4 regions of the Desulfitobacterium hafniense DCB-2 genome follow, and region 3 is predicted to be linked to each of the others. Evidence: riboswitches for the same ligand, from Rfam matches in the RefSeq annotation. Region 3 holds a riboswitch; each other region holds the start of a gene.

Region 1 (5,314 bases), 220 kb from region 3:
CGCTGGCCTCCCCTTTGAGGATCTGAATTCCATGGGGCAAAGCAGGGACAAGGGCTGCCCAACATTCCTTACAGGCCTTAGGCGAACCCGGCATATTGATGATTAAAGTCTGCTTGCGCAAGGCCGCCACTGCCCGGCTCAACATAGCCTTCGGAGTAATTTTGTAGCTTTCATAACGCATTACTTCAGCAATCCCGGGGACCATACGATCCGCAATAGCAGTCGTCGCCTCCGGGGTAACATCACGCAAGGAGAAACCCGTGCCACCTGTGGTCAGAATAAGGTCTAAGCCCTCTTCATCGGCCCACTTTTTCATCGTTTGGGCCAAAAGCTCCTGATCATCCGGAAGAATAGTATAGAGAACGACCTCGCCGTCGATCTCTTTCACCAGTTCCTTGAGAACAGCACCGGAAAGATCCTCTCTTTGCCCCTGAGATCCTTTATCACTGGCGGTTATAACCCCAACCCTCAGCATTACTCCATCACCTCAACACTATCTCCCACATTAATAGGGCCGCCTTCCAGAACACGGATGAAGATCCCTTCCTTGGGCATAACACAGTCCCCCGCTTGATAATAAATAGCACATCGGGTGTGACATTCTTTACCGATTTGTGTCACTTCGCCCACGCCGGTTTCACCAATCTTTAATTTTGTGCCCAGGGGCAGGCTCACCAGATCGATTCCTTCGGTGGTTAAATTCTCGGCAAAATCTCCCGGTCCCACATCAAGCCCCATATCCTGCATCTTCTTGATGCTTTCCATCGCCAGCAAGCTTACCTGACGATGCCAATCCCCGCCATGAGCATCTCCTTCGATACCAAAATTAACCTTCAGTACTCCCTCCCCTACATTTTTTTTCCGCATCCCTTTTTTCTCACTTGTACAAACTGCGATAATCTTCGCCATCATCGTTCCTCCTAATTTGTTTTAAATCATTCGAATTTATCTATTAAGTTGTGCTCTTTAAGTGATCTTCGCGAATAAAATGCCCGCTCTTGCCGCCGGTTTTCTCCATAAGCCGGATATCACTGATAACCATGGTCTTGTCGATAGCCTTGCACATATCATAAATAGTTAAGGCAGCAACACTGACAGCCGTAAGCGCTTCCATCTCAACCCCGGTTTTACCCGTGACTTTGACAATTCCTTCGATTTCTATGGTTCCGGGAGGAACAATTTCGAAATTCAGTTTTGCTCCGGTAATAGCCAGAGGATGACACATGGGAATCACATTTGAAGTTTGTTTGGCTGCCATGATTCCCGCGACCTGGGCCACCGCCAGCACATCCCCTTTGGCAATCTGTCCTGAGCGAATCCTCTCCAAAGTCTCCGCCTGCATTTCCACCTTACCCCGGGCCGTAGCCACCCGGGTCGTCTCCGCCTTAGCCGAGACATCCACCATACGTGCCCGGCCTTCTTCATCAAAATGTGTCAGTTCCATCATTATCCTCCAATCTGGGACATAATCCGTTGATCCTGCCAGGCCTGATCATTCATATGATGTTCAGCCGGCTTATTCCAAATCGCCTGGGCAAAAACATCCCTGACTTCATTATCACTCTTGTTGGAGCGAAGCACTTCACGAAAATCCACTTCTTTGGAACTGTGTAAGCACAGGCGCAGCTTCCCGTCGGGAGTCAGGCGAATTCGATTGCAAGTGCTGCAAAAATGCTTGCTGATAGCGCTGATAAAGCCCACACTGCCCTTAAAACCCTCTGAAGTGATATATTCTGCAGGACCGCCTCCTTGAATATCGTGAGTGGCTTTCAGGCCCTCTAAGCCCAGTATTGCTTTCATCTCATCGATAGATACGAAATCACTGCGTTTATCCGAGCTGATCCCGATAGGCATCAATTCGATAAAGCGAACATGAAGCGGATAGTCACGAGCTAATTCCATAAAACGGGGTAGCTCATGGCTATTGAAATCACGAACCACCACCACATTGAGTTTAACCGGATGCAGCCCTACTTCGAGAGAGCGGTGTATTCCCTGAAAGACTTTCTTAATATCCCCACCACGGGTAAGTTCCCGGAACCTATCTTCATTGAAAGTATCCAGGCTTATATTGACCCGATTGACTCCCGCCTTTTTCAGATCTTCCGCCATGTCCGCAAGAAGTATCCCATTGGTGGTCAGCATCAAATCTTCCACTCCTGGAATTTGCGAGGCATTCTGCAAAAATTCCAGGACTCCGGACCTGATTAAGGGTTCCCCGCCGGTGATGCGGAACCGTCTAAAGCCCAATGTGGTGCTAATGCGCATGACACGCAATATTTCCTCATAGGTTAAGATGCGCTCATGAGGAATCCATTGAACTCCTTCAGCGGGCATGCAATATTTACATCGTAAATTGCAGCGATCTGTAATGGAAATCCTCAGGTATTCGATCTGGCGCCGATATTGATCTTGCATAGATTCCCCTCACCTTCACGTTCATTATTCCACAAAATAAATAAGCCCCACGGTCTGTAAAACCGCGGAGCTCCCGCATACCCTACAGACTCCTTTCCAAATGGGAGGCATTACTGTTTCCAATAATACCCGGTGCAGAATGCACGACTGGTAAACCATAGCTAACTTTAGGTTTCCAGTTTCGGAGCACATAAACATATTCTATTTGCTGATTATTCCATGTTTCAAAATAATTATAGCAGAATGAATGTAACTACTTGTAGTATACACCATTTTGGAGATTGCCAAAAGAGTTCAAAGCAATAATATTTCTTAATCCTTATTAATATTTCTTAATATATTCCAGATAAATAACATTTTTTCCATTAAAAATAATAAAAAATGTTCTTTTTTACAGCATTAAATACTATGACTATTGTGTTGCCGCAGCTCCAGGCACTCCTGAGGGGTATTCATATTGCTTAAAAAAAGATGTATTGCGGGAAAATCCCGGAAATCCTTCTCCCTTAGATAACGCACTCTGCTGTATTGCTGAACAAGTTTTGTCAGTTTAAGATGCTTTGCCTTTAAGCTCTCGGCAAGCAAGGGGAGGCAATTCTTGTGGTAAAAAGCATGAAGAGGGTGAACTACACCCTCAATCTCGGGGACTAGAATACTCTCGCCTTCAATTTCTCCAGCCATAAATCGAATCACCTTTGTATTCAAAAAAGGCATATCGCAAGCAGCAAAAAAGGCATGATCATAGCGGGCTTCCCGCAAGCATGCTTCCAATCCACCTAACGGCCCATGATCCGGATAATTATCCTTGATCACCTTTACTCCATAGTCAGCGTAAAGCTCCGGATGATTGCTGCTAATCATCACTTCCGCAAAAACCGCATTGAAGACAGCTAAGCTGTGTTCGATGAGCGGTGCCCCATCCCATTCAATAAAAGCCTTGTTGCAACCCATGCGGGAACTTTTCCCACCGGCCAGAATAATCCCGGTCATCGGCAGAAGGGTTTGTCCATAATCAGCACCCATATCCTATGTCTCCCTTGTCTCTATCAACGTTTAAACTTTCGTCTTATATTGTAACATAGATAGAGAAAACATGCCTAGGGTAGAGCTGTAGAAGGGTTTTATCTCATTGTTGCCTTTGTTCTGTAACAAAACGAGAGTGCCTCACGCTATATACTGGATATAGCCAGACACTCTCCTATTCTTATCCACTCCGCGGATAAGTCAACTACGCCTCAGATAGAGTCGACACTCCACCTGAGGCGAGTTTTCTTTATTGCTTAAATTACTTCAGAGCCTCCACCCGTACACCACAGACCTTATATTCGTAGGTCTTGGTTACTTTATCATACGCCCCATTGGTTAAGACATTGGTCGGTGACTCCCTATAGTGCAGGGTCATAAAGAGCACCCCTGGCGGAACTCGTTTGGTTACCCAAACCTTGGTCACTACCTCACCGCGGCGGGAAACTACCTTGATTTTCTCACCATCCTGAATCCCCAATCGCCGGGCGTCCTTAGGATTAAGCTCAGCCAATTCCTCGGGGGCATGCTCATCCAGCGCCGCCGAGAAACGGGTGGAGATGTTATAATGCTGCAGCTTGCGGCCCGTGGTCAGCAGGAATGGGTACTCTTCATCGGGCAGCTCATCCGGCAGTTGATGCTCAATCACCGTAAACACGCCTTTGCCGCGGGTAAATTTCCCTTGGTGCAGGAACTTCGTGCCCGGATGTTCGGCATGAGGAACCGGCCATTGCAGGCCTTTTTTGCCCAGACGCTCATAGGTAACTCCGGCAAACTGCGGTGCCAGGGAGGCAACCTCCAGCATGATCTCTGCAGGCGATGGGTAAGCCATCGGGTACCCCATCCGGTTGGAAAGCTCGCAGATGATTTCCCAGTCCGCCTTCGTATTGGCGATAGGCTTAATCGCCCGGTTAACCCGTTGCACCCGACGCTCGGTATTGGTGAAAGTACCGTCCTTTTCCGCAAAGCTGGCCCCCGGTAAAATAACATCGGCCAATTCGGCAGTCTCAGACATAAAGATGTTCTGAACAACCAGAAAGTCCAAGGCCTTCAGGCCTTTACGCACATGATTGGCGTCGGCATCGGTCAGCACAGGATCTTCGCCCATGATATACATGGCCCGCAATTCCTTCTTGACTGCTGAATCAAACATATCCGGAATCATGAAGCCCTGATTGGGATTAAGGGAAACTCCCCAGGCCTCTTCAAACTTAGCCCGTGCCTCTGGGTTGGTAACACTCTGATAGCCGGGATAAACATTGGGCAGAGCTCCCATGTCGCAGGCTCCCTGCACATTGTTCTGCCCCCGCAGCGGGTTGACCCCGGAGCTTTCTTTGCCGATATTTCCGGTCAGCATGGCCAGATTGGCCAGGGACATAACATTATCCGTACCACAAACATGTTCCGTGATTCCCAGGGTGTAGAAAATCTGAGCTCGCTCCACACTGGTGTAGAGACGGGCAGCTTCTGCCATCAGCTCCACGGGAACTCCAGTGATTTTGCTGACTTCTTCCGGCGGGAATTTCTTGAGATTTTCCCTGAGTTCTTGATAGCCTTCGGTTCGCTCCTCAATAAAAGCGCGATCCTCCCAGCCGTTCTCGACAATGATGTTCATGATCCCGTTGATCAGGGCAATATCCGTACCTGGTTTCAATCTCATCCAGATATGAGCATCCCTGGCCAGTTCGATCTCCCGCGGATCAGCTACAATAAGCTTGGCTCCCCGGGCCAGAGCCTGCTTCATCTTGGTGCCGATAATCGGATGAGCTTCTGTAGTATTGGAACCAATCACAAACATGACTTCGGCATTAGGGATTTCGTTGATAGAATTAGTCATCGCTCCTGAACCAAATGAAGTGGCAAGACCTGCCAC
Region 2 (5,314 bases), 2.5 Mb from region 3:
CTGCCAAATAAGGCAACGATCCAGCGAATGGGGCGGGCAAAGCGGAACTCCAGGTCGGCCCAGCGCATGGGCTTGGGAAAATGCAGTCCGGTGATCAAATCGGTGCAAAGCTTGGGCAATAATTGCAAGGTAGGCTGGCCCAGCTCAAATTTCCGGGCATAGACATAGGACACACCGTTTAATTCCTGAACGAAAAGATCCTTGGGCTCCACCCCTTGCCCCCGGGCAAAGCCTTGAGCAGCCTTAGTAGGGTTTCCCTCCGCATCATAGGCCGCTTTGACGGCAGGCCCTTTGACCTCTGCTGTAAAATCCGTTTGTTTTTCGGCCAGGCCTTGAATAAGCACGGCAAAACGCCGGGGTGTAGTGTAAACTTTCAGGTCTTGATAATCCAGACGCAGCTCCTGGCAGTATTTCTGGGCTTGTTCCCGAAGTTGGTTCAGCACTCCCGGGGCAAATTTCGCCGGGATCTCTTCTGTGCCGATCTCTAAGAGAAAATCCTTAGCCATCTTATTCGGCCTCCTTTCCGGACTGTTCTTTGAGTAGGGGGTAGCCTAATCTTTCACGCTGCTCCACATAGGCCTGAGCGCAAAGACGGGCCAAATTGCGGACCCGGGCGATATAGCCCGTCCGCTCAGTCACACTGATGGCTCCCCGGGCATCGAGAAGGTTGAAGGTATGGGAGCATTTCAGGACATAATCATAAGCAGGAAGGACCAATCCTTTCTCCACGATCCGAATGGCTTCCTTCTCATACATTTCAAACCAGGTTTGCAGGGCTTCCACATCGGCGGCTTCAAAATTGTAATGAGAATAATCGATCTCGTTTTGGAGGTAGATATCGCCGTAAGTGATATCTCCTACATACTCAATATCATAGACACTCTCTTTATTTTGAATATACATGGCCAAACGCTCGAGACCGTAGGTGATCTCGGCACAGACCGGTTTGCAGTCAATCCCCCCGCATTGTTGGAAGTAGGTGAACTGAGTGACCTCCATGCCATCCAGCCAAACTTCCCAACCTAACCCCCAGGCCCCCAGGGTCGGCGACTCCCAGTTGTCTTCCACAAAGCGAATATCATGTTCTTTGGGGTTAACTCCCAAACGTTCCAGGCTTTGCAGATAGAGCTCCTGAATATTATCCGGCGAAGGCTTAATAATAACCTGGTATTGAAAATAATGCTGTAAACGGTTGGGGTTTTCTCCATAGCGTCCATCCGTAGGACGGCGGGAAGGCTCAATATAAGCCACTTTCCACGGTTCAGGCCCCAGGGCACGCAAGAAGGTGTTGGGATTAAAGGTTCCGGCGCCTTTTTCCATATCATAAGGCTGAGCAATGATGCACCCTTGTTCTCCCCAAAATTGATTCAGGGAAAGGATCATGTCCTGAAATTTCATGGTTAACCTCCCTATTTTTTACTACCTAATCTCTTGAGCTACCGGGACATTAAAGAAAACTTGGCTGGCAAAGGCGACTGCCTGGTTGTCTTTGTGCTTCCTGTAATGCAAAAAACTCCCGTCCCGTAGCTTTCGCTACAGGGACGAGAGTATCCTTCCCGCGGTTCCACCCTGCTTGATCTCCATATAAGCCGCCTGGTTCCCAAACTCCTGAAAAGGCAGCTCTCAAGGAAATCCTCCTTCTTTAAAACGTGCTCCAAGTGCCCTGATCCGCTTACCCGTCTGGTTTCCACCCTGCCAAACTCTCTTAAGGGATACCCGAATCTTCCTCTTATCATTACACCATAGGATTCAATTTGGAAATAATTATAGTATGATTTGGTTCTTTTGTCAAACTAAGCTGTCCTAATCCCATGCTCTTTTTCAATCATAGTCAGCACTGAGGCAAGCCCCTTTGCCTGGGAATAATAGATCTTCTTATTATATTTTCTGGCCACATCTTTGGCATCCCACATGCTGGAATGGGAACAGACCATTTGCACGATAATCACACAATCTGTGTCCTTGATGAGGTTTTCCAATACCTTTTTGTTGTTTTTTTTGGGCACGCCGTCGTGGAAGCGCAGTTCGATATTTTTCAGCTTGCCCATGGATTTGCTGTGCCGCTCAAAATTATATCCGCCTATGATCGCTAACTTCATTTTACCAAACCCCTTCCTGTAAAGTCTGGATACTCAGTTTCTCATCACAAGGCCTAGAAAGCAGGATAACTTCGAAGTTTCCGCCATACCGGCGATATTTATGCTGGAAGTTATAAAAACAGCGGGGACAACTTGTTACGATCTTCTTTATTTTCAACTCCTGCCAAGCAGTGATATTTCTTTGGCTTATTAAACCCGAAAGCTCTCCATAGCCCAATTGGCAGGCTTTATCCCCACAACACCACTGATCTTTACCCAGAACGGCAAAATCAATTTTTCTATCCCTAAGCAACTGCATACAGACCATATTCCATTCCCCTTTTGACCTGTCAGCAAAGGGATTACATCCGGGAAAAAACAAATATTCGGCATCGGGTCTTTCCGCAAAAGTCGGTATCCCCATCATTTTCATACAATTCAATCCCATTGTTGACCAACCTTCTTTCTCCATGTTGGCGGGCTCCAGTCCAACCGATCTTTAAACGTTAAAAGGTTCCACTTTAACGAAAGTGGAACCTCTAGTAAACCCAACATATTGGGAATCCACCTCCTTCTCAAACGTGAAGGCATAGCCATTTCTGGATATACCCCGAGGGCGTACAGCCCTGGCCGACCAACCATGGATGACTCTTTAGGTTGCTCCGGCTCGGAGATCATTATGAAATTTTTCTCAATCACTATTCTTATTATATATTGGGTTTAGTTATGTTTCAATAGGTTTTGATCAGATTGGTTTTAATCATTATAAACACTGCTGCAAATACAAGGCGATGATGTGAGGGAGCGCATCCCGGTTTTCCCGGCACACGGAAACCAGCTTTACCTTGGGATGACATCTTATCCGATCCGTCCAGCCGCTGCTGGCCTGCTTGATCACGCCAAGAATCGGAACCGGACCTTCTATGGCTGCTAAGATCTCCTGCTGAAAGACAAGAGCCTCCCGTTCCAGGCTGCCGCATTCATCCATCACGATAAGTTGAGCCTGGTTTCCGGCACAGCGAACGAGTTCTGCCCCATACCCATCAAACCGCTCTGTAAAGACTTGGGGGGGACTATTTTCAGAAAAATGAACCACACTGTTTTCTTCCTGATAGACCTTCTCTCCCGAGGCTGCAGCCAGATAAAGCCGCCGGTTGGGAGAACCTCTGTCCGGGCCAAAGTAGGTTCTGAATCCTGCGTAGGTTACCTGGCAAAGAGCCAGTGCTTTATCGACGATGGTACTTTTGCCCACTTGGATCTCCCCGGTCAAAAAGATGTGCATTTACAGCCTCCCTTCGATTTCAAATATTCCTACAGCCTTTTGGCGCGGCAGATAGAGGGGAAAGTCCTCTTTACCTGTTGCCACAAGGCGTTCCGCCAGAAAACCTGCCAAATCTCCGGGGTTGATATCATGGGATTGGGTCCTGATAAAATCCCGGGCATCTTCCTCCGACCGAAAGGGCTGGCCAAATTCAAAAGCCGTTTCGGTTAGGGAATAAGCTATTCCCTTGCTGTTTAAATTTCCCTCTACCTCTTCAGAGGTGTTTTTCTGGAATTTCCGATACTTTTCCGGATAGAGCTCTGTCTGGCTCTTTCTGCCCACCACAGCGATGAGTTTTTTACAGCGGGGCAAAAATTGTTCCAACTCGCGGCTGCCGAAGAAGCTGATTAAGATAACATCCCACCCCGCCTCGATGGCGTTGCAATCCATCAGCAAAGGAGTGATGTTCCTGATATTTTCGGCCTGAATTCTTTGTTTAAGTATCTCAATGGCATAAGGATGCCTATCTATGCAGGTAATACTGTCAATGGTTTTGCTCAGCTCTAAATCCACCAGTCCTATGCCGCAGCCAATATCACATAAAGAAGAGTGCTCCGCCACTTTAGGCCCTACCAACTCAGCAATATTCTTGAAAAACCCGGTGTACCTTTCTGCGTCCTGATACCATCTCACCGTATTTTCATTCCATTCGAAATTCATCCTGCTCCCCCTTGCTTATTTTTTTATGGTCACCTTCTGTCCCGCGGAATATATCTTCACTTTCTCGGCCCCGGCTACGATTCGAAAAGCCCGGGCATTATCTTTAACCATAAAGCCCGAAAGCTCTTGAAGCCCATGCTCAAAAAGTACAGGAGCCAGCGGGGTCCCCGGGCCAACCAACGTGATCCGCCGGGCGTTCCTTGACAATTCCAGAAGCCTGGGCAGCGTCTTATCCACTACCGAAGCGCAAGTGATATAGACATAGTCACACTCCGGCAGGATAAATTCACTGGCCGGCAGGGGATAGTCCCCTTCCTCCGGACTCCACTCCAGAATAGAAAGATCGCAGATCGGCTCCAGAAGGCTTTCCAAATGGGGGAAATGACCCACCACCCCAACCTTTTTGCCTTTCACTTCATTCTGAGACATGATAAAGGGGTCGTTCATGCGGTCCTCGACCCTTTTGGCATCGGAGAAAATTACACCATGTTCTCTGGCTACTTGAGGATTATTGTAATAAGCGTTGATCGCCGCCAATCCGATAGAAGCCTCTACATAATTCCAGGACTTGACACAGCCTGCTGCCACCCGCAGGGGCAGGCCCAGCAAATTTTGGGTGAGCATCGGCATTCTTGTTTCAAAGGGACGATTGGGGCCCAGTCCCACTCCGTTCCCGCTGCGAATCACGGAATGGGTCGTTCCGCAGACCAGCTCATCCACCAAAAAATCTTCAGGAATCCCGTTGATCATGGCGTCATAGATCTCCCACATCTTCCGCACCTCTTTTCCTCATTGTTTAATCCTTACTCAATGGCCGCCCAATCCGGCAGCTGGTCAATCATCTCTCCCAAGCGCAGACGGTTTCTCAATTCCCCCAGGACATTATCCAGTTTTTCGATGGTTTTGAGGCTGGCTCTTTCTTCCTCTGTTGTATGGATGACTTTGGCGATTCCACCGTCCTTAATCACAATCCGTTTATCGGCGCTTAAGCCCAGGAGGGGATCATGGGTGGAAATCAAGATGATCTTTTCCCGATGGGCCAAGAGGGTGATGGCTTGCCTCCGATCTATCCCCGCGTTCTCTATTTCGTCAATCAAAACGATAGGAGACTCGCTGATAAACGCTGTGTCGGCGATCATCAAGGCCCGGGATTGTCCGCCGCTGAGTTGGGTTACTTTCGTCTCCTCGGAAAATTTTTCTCCCGCCAGATCATTGGCACATTGAAAACATCGGCCAATTACATCCTGCGCATGAG
Region 3 (5,314 bases):
CTGCCCTCATCAAAAAATATTACTCCTGTTTCCCGCTCCTTGTGCAACTGGTCAAGCTGTACACAAATCACTTCATGCTGGCGGGAACACAGGAGCGCCAAGAGGCCCTCCTGAACGAAACCGTGACGCTATGTGAGCGGATTCAGGCAGAAAGCGGCGATGTTCAGCTGGCCAAAGAAGCGGTTTCATATCAGGCCCTTTGCTCTCTGGCTCTGCAAAGGCCACAGCAGGTTCTGGATTTACTTGGGGAAGGAATCCGCCCCATGCTGCCGGAGGGTATGTTAATCGCACAAGCCTATCAGGTTATGGGCAACATCGGCAAAGCCAAAGAAACCTTGCAGACAGAGCTATATCAGTATGTAATGGTGGCCTTTCAAGGGCTGCTGAACGTCCTGCAAATGGCTACGGACCATTTTGAAAAAGCGGAAGAAGCCTTTTTGAGGGCCTCAGATCTGGCACAAATTTTTAATATGAAACAGCTGAACCCCAACAATGTCATCCTGCTTTACGCACTGGGCGCCCGTATGTATTGTGCGAACAATTCCCACGCCAAAGCTATTGAACTGCTTGGCAACTATGTGGATACCTGTGTGGGAGGATTCTTTCCCTTCGAGCTCCATGGGGATGCCTTCTTTGATCTGATTGACCCGTGGCTGAAGGATTGCGGTGCAGCCGCCCCCCGTAGTGAGCAGGTGATCAAGGAAAGCATGCTGCGGGATGTACTGATGAATCCAGCCTTCGCTTCGCTGCAGGATGACCCTGGCTACCGGCGGCTCGTCCAAAAAATGGAGAGATTTATAGGCAGGTAACATGGAGGTTATGGACATGGATGAAAAAATAATCATTGGCGAAGGAACACCATACCCTTTGCAGGGAATTTTGTCCTTGCCGGATCATTGTTCGGCAAGAGTTCCGGCTGTGGTTCTGGTGCACGGCTCCGGCCCTGCGGATAGGGATGAAAGCATCGGCGCCAATAAGCCGTTCCGCGATATTGCCGAAGGGCTGTCAAATAAAGGAATCGCCGTACTTCGCTATGACAAGCGCACAAAGGTTTACGGAAAACAGCTGCTGAAAGCAGGCCCCAGCGCTGTAACTGTGAAAAGCGAGACCATCGAGGACGCCATCCTCGCCGCCAAACTGCTTAAAAATGATGACAGAATTGACCCTGACCAGGTATATATTTTGGGTCACAGCCTCGGCGGGATGCTCGCGCCGCGTATTGACGCGGAGGGCGGCGATTTCGCGGGCATGATCATCTGCGCAGGCTCACCGCGCCTTTTTAGCGACATTTTATTGAGTCAAAACGAGGATATGCTGGGCCAACTGCCAAAGTTGCTGCACTGGATCGCCAATAAGCAAATCGCAAAGCTCAAAGCCAAATTCACCGCCATCGCCGGCATGAGTGAAGAAGAAGCCAAGCAGGTGAAGGTTTTTGGCAAAACCTACGCATGGTATTTCAAGGAGATGGACGCCCATCCAGCTGCCGATTACCTTGCCAGGACGGAAAAGCCCGTTCTGATTTTGCAGGGCGACAAGGATTTTCAAGTCACCGCAGAAAAGGATTTCGCTCTCTATCAGCAAATCTGCATCGGTAAGCCCAATGTCTCTTTCAAGCTCTACCCCGGACTGAACCACCTGTTTATGAAGTCGGTTTACGGCAGGGTCAAGGATTTCAAAAAAGAGTACAAAGTCCCCCAAAAAGTGTCTGCAGAGGTTTTAGCGGATATCGCAGAGTGGATAGCAAGGTATGATTGATTTCGCATCTTCAACAATCTAATAAGCGCTGCCTCAGCATATCCCAATCCTCTCTAAACTGACGTGCCAGATTAGGCCGCCTCCTTACTGCCAAGGGATGGTAGGAGACGATGCAGGGGTATCCCAGTATAACATGCCATGATCCTCTCAGATTCTTTACGTGGGCCTCCTGGTCATCAAACATCGCCTGAACAACGGTATCTCCCAGACAAACCAGCAATTGCGGCTGTATGGTTTTTATTTGTTGGATCAGAAAGGGTTTACTGAAGGTCCTGGCTTCTTCTTTATTGTATCGGCGAAGGGGCCGGCATTTTAAAAGATACGTTATATAAATGTCATCCGGCGCCAAATCAGCTTGATGCAAAGCTGTCTGCAACGTTTGCCTTGTGCCGCAGACATATTCATGGCCATCTTTGTCTTCACGGGCGCCTGGATTATCTAAAATTATAACAACAGGCGCCTTGGGATTACCCTCTCCCCAAATGATCCGCGCTTTTTCCGTGCAGACTTCACATTCCCTATAAGCGACGGCTTCTTTGGGCAATTTATCTTCCGGCCAAATCACCGGTTCAAAACACGAATCCATATTAACTCTCCTAACCCTGCTGGGATTATTAGGACCAACTATTTAGCTATCGCTTTAATGGTTATATTGTCCATAATTTGCGATATATTTCATGATCGCATTACCACCCATTACATATTACCTATCACTCATTACCCATACCCATTTCCTTCCCTGCACTTTTGCCACCCATTACGCATGAAATTTGCTTCGTCAGCTTGCATCGATGCATGGTGTTATTAGGAAAAAATAAACCGTTTTCTCCCAAAACCAAACAAAACCATTGATAAATATAAACGTTATGCAGTATAATATCATTGGAAGAATGTAAATCATGTTTATGTCAGTTCAATAGCGACGTTCACAAACTTCATCCTCTCACCAACACTAACACAAGCAAATAAAACAAACATCACCATTAAGCTGCATGTTCCCGAGCTAATCGGATACCAGTCAATCGTGCTGGTTGTGACAGTAAATTTAGATTAAAAACTGAAAAAGATCTCCGAGCCGGAATGAACCTAAAGAGCAATTCTATGGACACCGGACAGGGCCCAGGCCCTCGGGGTATACTTGGAAACGGGTATGCCTTCACGTTTGAAAAGGAGGTGGATTAAAGCCAACTGTGTATGAAATCAGTTATGGCTCCGCTTTCTATTGGCGGAGCCATTATTTTTTTAAATTTTAAAACTGTTAGGTGGTGAATTTCATTGGCAAGTATAAAAATGAAACAAGTCATGGAATTTTTTGCGGAGAACTATGATATAAACCTCAATGATGCTGAAGAATATTTCATGGCCATTGTTTCTGTCGGATTGTCTTTAAATAAGGAAATGCGAAAAGATGTAGCTGCAATCTATAATCAGAACAAATTAATGTTTTTTGAAAGCACTAAAGAATTTTCAGGATATAATCATGTTTTGCTGAGCAGCGGCGACCTGGAACAAGAAATTTATGCTAAAAAAACTTTAGGTATTTTGCTAAGCGCTGAACAGTCCGAGCTGATCAAAGTGAAGATCTTACGGCTGATCAAGAAGCATTACAAAGATATCTATGTTTACGCTCAAAATAATAATTACGATGGATTTAGAAAGAAATTATCAGCCATAGAAGACACCAGCAAAAACCTCAAGGTAACAGAAACCCTGATTGTTTTATTTTTTTACACTATGAAACAATTAAATGAAAATATAATCAACCTGCAAGTAGTCGAAAATGCCTTTAATGCGGCGAGTTTGTTTATTAACATTAACCCTATCAATACGGATATTCAAAATGAATTAAAAAGAGAAACCCGATTAGCCCAGGTAAAACAGATCGTCAAGGATGAACTTGGAACAATAAAAAACTCTTCAGATATTCTTTATAGTAACCATAAAGATTTAAAAACTATGGTAAGTTGTTTGCGCAATCTCCTGATCATCGACAAATTAGATCTTGATTTCATTGCACCCAAGGTTAACCAGGATGATTTGGATAAAGTTATGCTGGCCTTTATAAAAACAACAGGAAAAGCGGAATTTGATGAAACTCAAGTTGTGCAATCCTTCGGTGCCGGATATATTATGAAAATGCTGCTTAATGAATACTTAAGAGCGAGGGAGCTTTATCTTACTTATAGTGATGAAGATGCCCTCTATTCCGAATTAAAAGCTCTTAAGGAAAAGCTGGATACTGCATCATTGGCAAAGGACACTGTTGAAATCCAGGCGCACCAACTGAAAAGCGAGATTGAAACGCATGAGCTTAAACTGAAAAATGCCTTATCAGAGCAAAGCAGATTTTATGAAGCACAAATCAATGAGTTAAATAAGGAGATCGATAGACTTAAAATAAACCTGGATGCGGAAATGAAAAATAGAGAGGAACTTTTTCAGCTTCGGGAGTTTTTCATCGATCTTAAAAACGACTATTCACCTACAGATACCTCCTTGGATCTATCGAGGTTTATCGCCAACAAGAAGCTCTTAATCATCGGCGGGACCCCAAGTTGGCGGAAACGTTTGGAGGCTAAATTCCCCACCATCCTTACGGCAGATGGCTTTAATGACAAGATTGAACTGAGAAGTTATGGAGAGGTGGATTTTGTTCTCTTCTATTCAAGCTATATGAGTCACAAAACCTATTATAAAACCGTCGATTTCGTAAGAGCCAATGATATTCCGGCCGGTTATATTGGTAAAACAAATATGGATTTAGTCGAATTTGAAATAGCTGAAGAATTAAATAAGCGATTAGCGGCTCATTAGTGGATTTTTAAGCATGTTCTCGGTTTGAGCATAAAACGACGGTATGAGACCTGAACATTTTGATGAAATGTTCAGGTCTCATACCGTCGTTCCTTTACTGTGGAGATAATGGGACTCGAACTGTTTTGCATTAAGGAAGCGTCGTGTTCCCATGAATCTTCAAATTCGTTTTAATCCTGGGCGGATACTCCTTCAGCGTCGTTGCCATGTTGGTGGCGATCTTCAAGGCCTCTTTTCTGTTTTTTTCCTTCTTCACCGGATCTATTCTGTCCAGGGCGACGAGGGCTTTCAGCAGCTCTCCGTAATCGTTGAGCATGTTATCACGGTGCGTGGCGTATTGGGCATCATACCTCTCGCTGTCGGGATGAACACTTTCGGCAGGCCGCACCGGTTTCGGCTTGATGACTCTCGTTACGACTGGAATTGGTTCGGCGGTCCTTGCCAACTCTTGTTGCCTGGCTTCGCTGTTTTGGTCATTTTCCTCTGGCGTCTGCTTCCTTTCCTTGACGGTCTGCTCCAATTCGCGGACAGACATGGTTTCCACCTCGTGTCTGCCATAAATTGCTCCCGCTCTTCATCCGGGACGCCAAAGAGGATAAGTCCCTGCATATAGCCCAAATGATGCAGCGCTGCAACATTTGCACTCTTTTCCCCATCGGGTGAGGCGAGTTGGTGACCGTATTCCCGGTAGGTTTTCATCAGTCTGGCCGCCGTGCTGCGGGAATAACTGACTGACTCCTTAAGC
Region 4 (5,314 bases), 1.2 Mb from region 3:
GAACAAAGCGCGGAAGCACGGGCTATCTGTGAATTCTTAGAAAAACACTACATGGAAACTATCACCCTGGCCGACTTAGGCAATTTGACCGGGCTGAGCAAATACTATCTGCTTCGTTCCTTTACAAAGCAAAAAGGCATCTCTCCCTATAGCTATTTGGAAACGATACGGATTGATAAAGCAAAGAAAATGCTGGAGAGGGGGGGTGTTGCCCATTGACGTGGCATTGCAGACCGGGTTTACTGATCAAAGCCATTTTTCTAACTTTTTCAAAAAGTTTATCGGGCTAACCCCAAAACAATACAGGAGCATTTTTAAGGATTCTCAAAGCTGATTTTTTTTGAATGGAAAGGGGTTTCATGGACACAAGAAAAGAGCTTCAAGGACATTTGCTGGCATTTATGACGATTTTTATTTGGGGTACAACCTTTATATCCACCAAGTTGCTTTTAGAATCCATAACGCCTGTGGAAATACTTTTCTTAAGGTTTGCGATTGGTTTTCTTATCTTGCTCCTCGCTTATCCTCACAGGCTCAGGATCAGGGAAAGAAAGCAGGATCTATATTTTGCCGCCGCCGGTTTATGCGGGGTTACCCTGTATTTCCTGCTTGAAAATATAGCATTAACCTATACTTTCGCCTCCAATGTAGGGGTAATTGTCGCAATCTCACCTTTTTTTACCGCTTTGTTTGCTCATCTGTTTTTAGATACTGAGAAATTGAGGGTGCGGTTTTTTATAGGTTTTAGTGTTGCTGTTGTCGGGATTATCCTGATCAGCTTTAACGGAAGCAACAACCTGCAACTGAATCCCTTGGGAGATATACTGGCTGTTTTAGCTGCCGTGGTATGGGCCGCCTATTCTGTGCTGACCAAGAAAATAAGCGGGTTTCACTACAACACCATTCAGGCAACACGGAGAATTTTCTTCTATGGGTTGGTGTTTATGATACCCGCTTTATGCATATTGGGGTTCAATCCGGACATAACTGAATTAACACGACCAAATAACCTATTCAATATTCTGTTTTTAGGGTTGGGGGCATCGGCGCTTTGCTTTGTGACCTGGAACTCGGCGGTGAAACTATTGGGCGCAGTCAAAACCAGCGTTTATATTTATCTGGTTCCTGTCATAACCGTTATTACTGCCGTTATTGTGCTGCGTGAGGAAATTACCGGAGTTTCAGTATTGGGAATTGTACTGACATTAACAGGGTTATTGATTTCGGAGAGGAAAGGCAGGCATATCCCTCAGCAGACAGAAGCGAGTAAAGCTTAGCAACCCCAAATGACATTTTAAGCATAGTCAAATGGCTATGCTTTTTATTTGCCGCTGTGAACTTGAGAAGTGTGACCCAAAACACAACACCAGAGTCTGGGGATGGTACAATAAGTTCAAATGATGAGCAATGGAGGAGGCATAATGATCGATCATCCTGGCTTTGTCCTGGAGCACTGCCGGAGAAACTGCGGTAAATCTGCTCAGGACTGGTCTTTATTACACCAACAGTTAGAGCAGATGCTCAAGAATCTGGATTTATTATCCCATTTGAAGCAAAAGTTTCCGGTGATTCATTATCATCATTTACCGAAGATCAGCATAGCCGGTTGTCCTAACGCTTGTTCCCAGCCCCAAATCAAAGATATCGGTCTGACCGGTTTTCTTATGCCTAAGCTTACGGAGGCGGGGTGTACGGGCTGCCAGGCCTGCTGCCGTTCTTGTCAGGAAGGTGCCTTATCCTGGCAGGGAGAGCTGGAATTTGAGCCGACGAAGTGCATTGGCTGCGGGGATTGTGTCCGTTCCTGCCCCACAGATAAAATCCTCCCCGGGGAATCGGGATGGACTCTTCATCTCGGCGGACGCCTGGGAAGGCATCCCCAATTGGCGCGATTGTCCAGGGAAAAGCTCCAGACTTCTGAACTTCCCCGGATCATTGGCCGCATCCTTGAAGACTATATAGACAATGGCCTGCCTCAGGAAAGGCTTACTCATTTTCTGGACCGCCGACCGCACCTGTAAGGTTTTACAAAGAGTTTTGGCGTTCGTGAATCCAGCTCCTCAGTTGCTCTAAATCGCTGATGGTGATTTGTTTTTTCTCCATTTTAAGTATTCCTAAATCCCGCAATTCGCTTAAGATGCGGCTCACGGATTCCCGCGCTAAGCTGCACATTCCCGCCAGCTCGGTAGCGGTCAGAGGAACAGTGATCAGAATTCCCTCAGGGGTCTCCTGGCCGTGGACATGAGCCAGGGCAAAGAGTTTGGCCCCCAGCCGGGAACGAGCATCCCCCAGAGCGATGTTTTTGATTTGCCGGTAGGCTCTGCGGAGATCCAAAGCCATGTTTTGATAAAAAGGCAGAAGGGTGGAAGGATTTTCCTTAAAATACTGGACCAGTGCTTTGCGATCCAAAACGAAAACATCGGAGGCTTCAGCAGTGAGGGCTGCATAAGGATAAGTTTTACTATCTAAAACAACTTCCGGAAAAAATGCGGGCGGCTGCAGAATCCGGAAAATTTTTTCGGTAAATTCACTCATAAGCAGGATTTGAATGCGGCCTTTGAGCAAAAAATAAACTGAGTTGCTTTCTTCTCCGAAAAAGAAAAGGAATTGCTTTGCTGCATAATGGCGAACCCGTCCATGAGCAGAACAAAACTCCCAAAATGAATCGGGCAGTTCCTGCCAGTTAGGATTGCTTTTAAATAGTTCAAACCCGGTGATATTACTAGCCATACTTCTCTTCCTCTCATAAACTATCATAGAAGTTTATTATGAAGAAAATTCTCTATTCCTTGGCAGAAACCCTTTAAAAGTAGAAAAAACTATTTTCTTGAGCAGTGAGACATTCCCTGATTGCTGCTTATGGTTTATAATAGGGAATGGCCGAGCCATATTTCCTACTGACTGAAGCAAGTCTGACGCTATCTACGGAATTTTGGCCGTTTCAGAAATATCTGAAACCAGGGTATGCTTAGAAATGAACATGCCTTCCGTAAAGAAAAGGAGGAACCCCTATGCAGAAGATTAAAGTACAGGATGCGATTGGATCGGTGCTTATGCACGATCTGACACAAATTATTCCAGGAAAAACAAAAGACGCCCGCTTTAGAAAGGGTCATGTGATCAAAGAAGAGGATATTCCCACCCTGCTTAGTATGGGAAAAGAGCATATTTTTGTCTGGGATCAGACTCCGGGTCTTATTCACGAAGATGAAGCGGCGGAGCGCCTGGCCAAGGCTGTGGCCGGTCCGGGGCTTTCTTTCAGTGAAACGAAAGAGGGAAAGGTCAATCTGATTGCTGAAGAGGATGGTTTAATCTATGCTTCGGAAGAAGGGATCTACGCCCTTAATTCTTTGGAATATATTATTCTTGCCACCCTTCATAATCACCGCCCGGTGAAGAAAGGGCAGAAGATAGCCGGGACCAGAGTGGTTCCTTTGATGATTGATGAAAATGTCGTGATCGAAGCGGAAGGAATCGCCCGCCGCTTCGAGGAACCCATTCTGCAAATCCGCCCCCTGCAATCCAAAAAGGTTGGGGTGGTGACCACGGGAAGTGAAGTATACCATGGCCGTATCCAGGATAAATTCGGACCGGTTCTGCAAAGAAAAGTGGCTGAATGGGGTTCTGTCCTGCTGGGGCAAACCTTCGCCGACGATGATGTGGAGATGATTCAGGAACGCATCCGCGAGCATATCGAACAAGGCGCGGAAATGGTCCTGGTCACCGGCGGCATGTCCGTGGATCCCGATGATTTAACCCCTACAGCCATCAAAGGTCTGGGGGGAGAGTTGATCACTTATGGCACTCCTGTTCTTCCCGGAGCCATGCTGTTGCTGGCTTACCTGGATGATATCCCGATTCTGGGATTGCCCGGATGTGTCATGTACTCAAGAAAAACGGTCTTTGACCTGGTGGCCACCCGCATTCTGGCCGGTGAGCGGCTTACCCGCCTGGAAATTGCCAAATACGGTCATGGCGGCTTGTGCCTGGAGTGTCCGGAATGTACCTATCCTCACTGTCCCTTCGGCAAATAAGCGTTAAAAAAAACCCGGCTTCGCCGTGCCTTAAACGCATACTTACGAAGGAGGCGAAGTCGCTGGTTGCCCTTATACTTTCTGATAGTGCAAGGTAAGGGAGCCTCGCCCAACGGCTTTAGGTAATTTAAAGCAGTTGGCGAGGCTCCCTTTTTTACAACCTTTGCTCAGCCAAATTACCAACCTGTTGGCAATTTGGCTGAGCAATGGACCGTTGATAAAAGAGCTGGCGCCGCTTCTTCAGGAGAAGACTTTTTTAGAGATCTGCCATAGATCACTGAGGTTCCGGCAGGGAAAAACCCGGGTGCAATAGTTTCTGTACTCGTCCATAAGATTGTCCGGCAAAGTCCAATCCTTTTCAGCCAAGGGGTTCAGCCAGAAGACATGCTTAATCTTCCCTTGGATCTCCTGCAGATAGTCTGCTTGGGCAGGGCGGAAATTGTTGCGGCCATCTCCCATAATCAACAGGGTTCCCCGGGTAGAAAGTGAAGGCAGGACATCCCGGGCAAAGTCTTTAAATACCTTGCCATAATCGGTAAAGCCGGAAGAATGCTTACGGCCCCAGGAACGGATCTCGGCCATGGAGTCGCCGCTTGCCAGCCATTCTTCATGGGTGATATCCCAGATGCCATCGATGAAAAGGTAAAGCCGCACTTTACGAAAGCGGGATTTCATACGTTGGCATAAGTAGAGAAGGAATTGAGAGAAGGGAGCCACAGAGTTGGATACATCGCATAAGACAATGAGCTCGGGATGCTTTAAGGCGGGAGTTTCATACTCGAAGCGAAAGACAGCGCCATTCCCCCGCACCATTTCTTGGAGCAAAGAGGAGAGGCGCAGCCTGCCCCGGGAGGCCTTTTTTTTCCGCAAGCCCCGGTGAACGGCCAATTGGTTGCCCATTTGCCGGAGGGCTTGCTGGACCATCCCTTCTTCAGCGGCGGTAAATGAATTCAGGGGCTTAAAGCGCCAATTTATTTCACGGAAGCTGTCCCAGCGATTCTGCTCGGATAAACGTTCCTGCCAAAGGACCTGGTGAATCCGGCGCTGCCAGAAGTCCTGATAAGCTTCGAATTTCTGCCACTGGTCTTCCGGGACTTCCCCCCGCTCTCTAGCCAGCTCCAAAGAATTGGACCAAGTCAGAAACCCTGACTGTCCCAGGATGAATCTGGCCTGCTTTCCCAAATCAAATTCCTTAGTTTCTTCTTCCTCGATGGTACTGGGGAACCCCTTAAGTCCCATCAAATAGTGGAGATCCGGCATTTGAAAGGAAATGGACCGGGCTG

What was found. Region 3 has a riboswitch for molybdenum cofactor ahead of DHAF_RS08075 (hypothetical protein). Riboswitches for the same ligand answer to the same signal wherever they lie in the genome.
Region 1: it holds a riboswitch for molybdenum cofactor, as region 3 does, so the genes downstream of both, moaA (GTP 3',8-cyclase MoaA) here and DHAF_RS08075 (hypothetical protein) in region 3, are expected to answer to the same signal.
Region 2: it holds a riboswitch for molybdenum cofactor, as region 3 does, so the genes downstream of both, DHAF_RS21255 (heterodisulfide reductase-related iron-sulfur binding cluster) here and DHAF_RS08075 (hypothetical protein) in region 3, are expected to answer to the same signal.
Region 4: it holds a riboswitch for molybdenum cofactor, as region 3 does, so the genes downstream of both, DHAF_RS13810 (molybdopterin-binding protein) here and DHAF_RS08075 (hypothetical protein) in region 3, are expected to answer to the same signal.

What each region holds. Positions count from the first base shown of each region.
Region 1 covers NC_011830.1:1,505,568-1,510,881, reverse strand. Annotated here, with positions in the region: gene DHAF_RS07030 (MogA/MoaB family molybdenum cofactor biosynthesis protein) at 1-475, opposite strand, end outside; gene DHAF_RS07025 (MOSC domain-containing protein) at 475-909, opposite strand; gene moaC (cyclic pyranopterin monophosphate synthase MoaC) at 953-1,444, opposite strand; gene moaA (GTP 3',8-cyclase MoaA) at 1,447-2,418, opposite strand; molybdenum cofactor riboswitch at 2,491-2,617, opposite strand; gene mobA (molybdenum cofactor guanylyltransferase) at 2,818-3,441, opposite strand; gene fdhF (formate dehydrogenase subunit alpha) at 3,704-5,314, opposite strand, start outside.
Region 2 covers NC_011830.1:4,504,642-4,509,955, forward strand. Annotated here, with positions in the region: gene glyS (glycine--tRNA ligase subunit beta) at 1-506, opposite strand, end outside; gene glyQ (glycine--tRNA ligase subunit alpha) at 508-1,398, opposite strand; gene DHAF_RS21250 (DUF2325 domain-containing protein) at 1,794-2,099, opposite strand; gene DHAF_RS21255 (heterodisulfide reductase-related iron-sulfur binding cluster) at 2,101-2,550, opposite strand; molybdenum cofactor riboswitch at 2,631-2,763, opposite strand; gene DHAF_RS21260 (nucleoside-triphosphatase) at 2,842-3,360, opposite strand; gene DHAF_RS21265 (class I SAM-dependent methyltransferase) at 3,361-4,059, opposite strand; gene DHAF_RS21270 (DUF364 domain-containing protein) at 4,075-4,830, opposite strand; gene DHAF_RS21275 (ATP-binding cassette domain-containing protein) at 4,863-5,314, opposite strand, start outside.
Region 3 covers NC_011830.1:1,726,081-1,731,394, reverse strand. Annotated here, with positions in the region: gene DHAF_RS08090 (helix-turn-helix domain-containing protein) at 1-809, shown strand, start outside; gene DHAF_RS08085 (alpha/beta hydrolase family protein) at 826-1,755, shown strand; gene DHAF_RS08080 (uracil-DNA glycosylase) at 1,766-2,341, opposite strand; molybdenum cofactor riboswitch at 2,812-2,944, shown strand; gene DHAF_RS08075 (hypothetical protein) at 3,031-4,569, shown strand; partial or broken gene DHAF_RS08070 (DUF3102 domain-containing protein) at 4,700-5,314, opposite strand, start outside.
Region 4 covers NC_011830.1:2,960,980-2,966,293, reverse strand. Annotated here, with positions in the region: partial or broken gene DHAF_RS13830 (AraC family ligand binding domain-containing protein) at 1-334, shown strand, start outside; gene DHAF_RS13825 (DMT family transporter) at 360-1,277, shown strand; gene DHAF_RS13820 (4Fe-4S dicluster domain-containing protein) at 1,422-2,018, shown strand; gene DHAF_RS13815 (Crp/Fnr family transcriptional regulator) at 2,023-2,727, opposite strand; molybdenum cofactor riboswitch at 2,864-3,016, shown strand; gene DHAF_RS13810 (molybdopterin-binding protein) at 3,009-4,031, shown strand; gene DHAF_RS13805 (VWA domain-containing protein) at 4,272-5,314, opposite strand, start outside.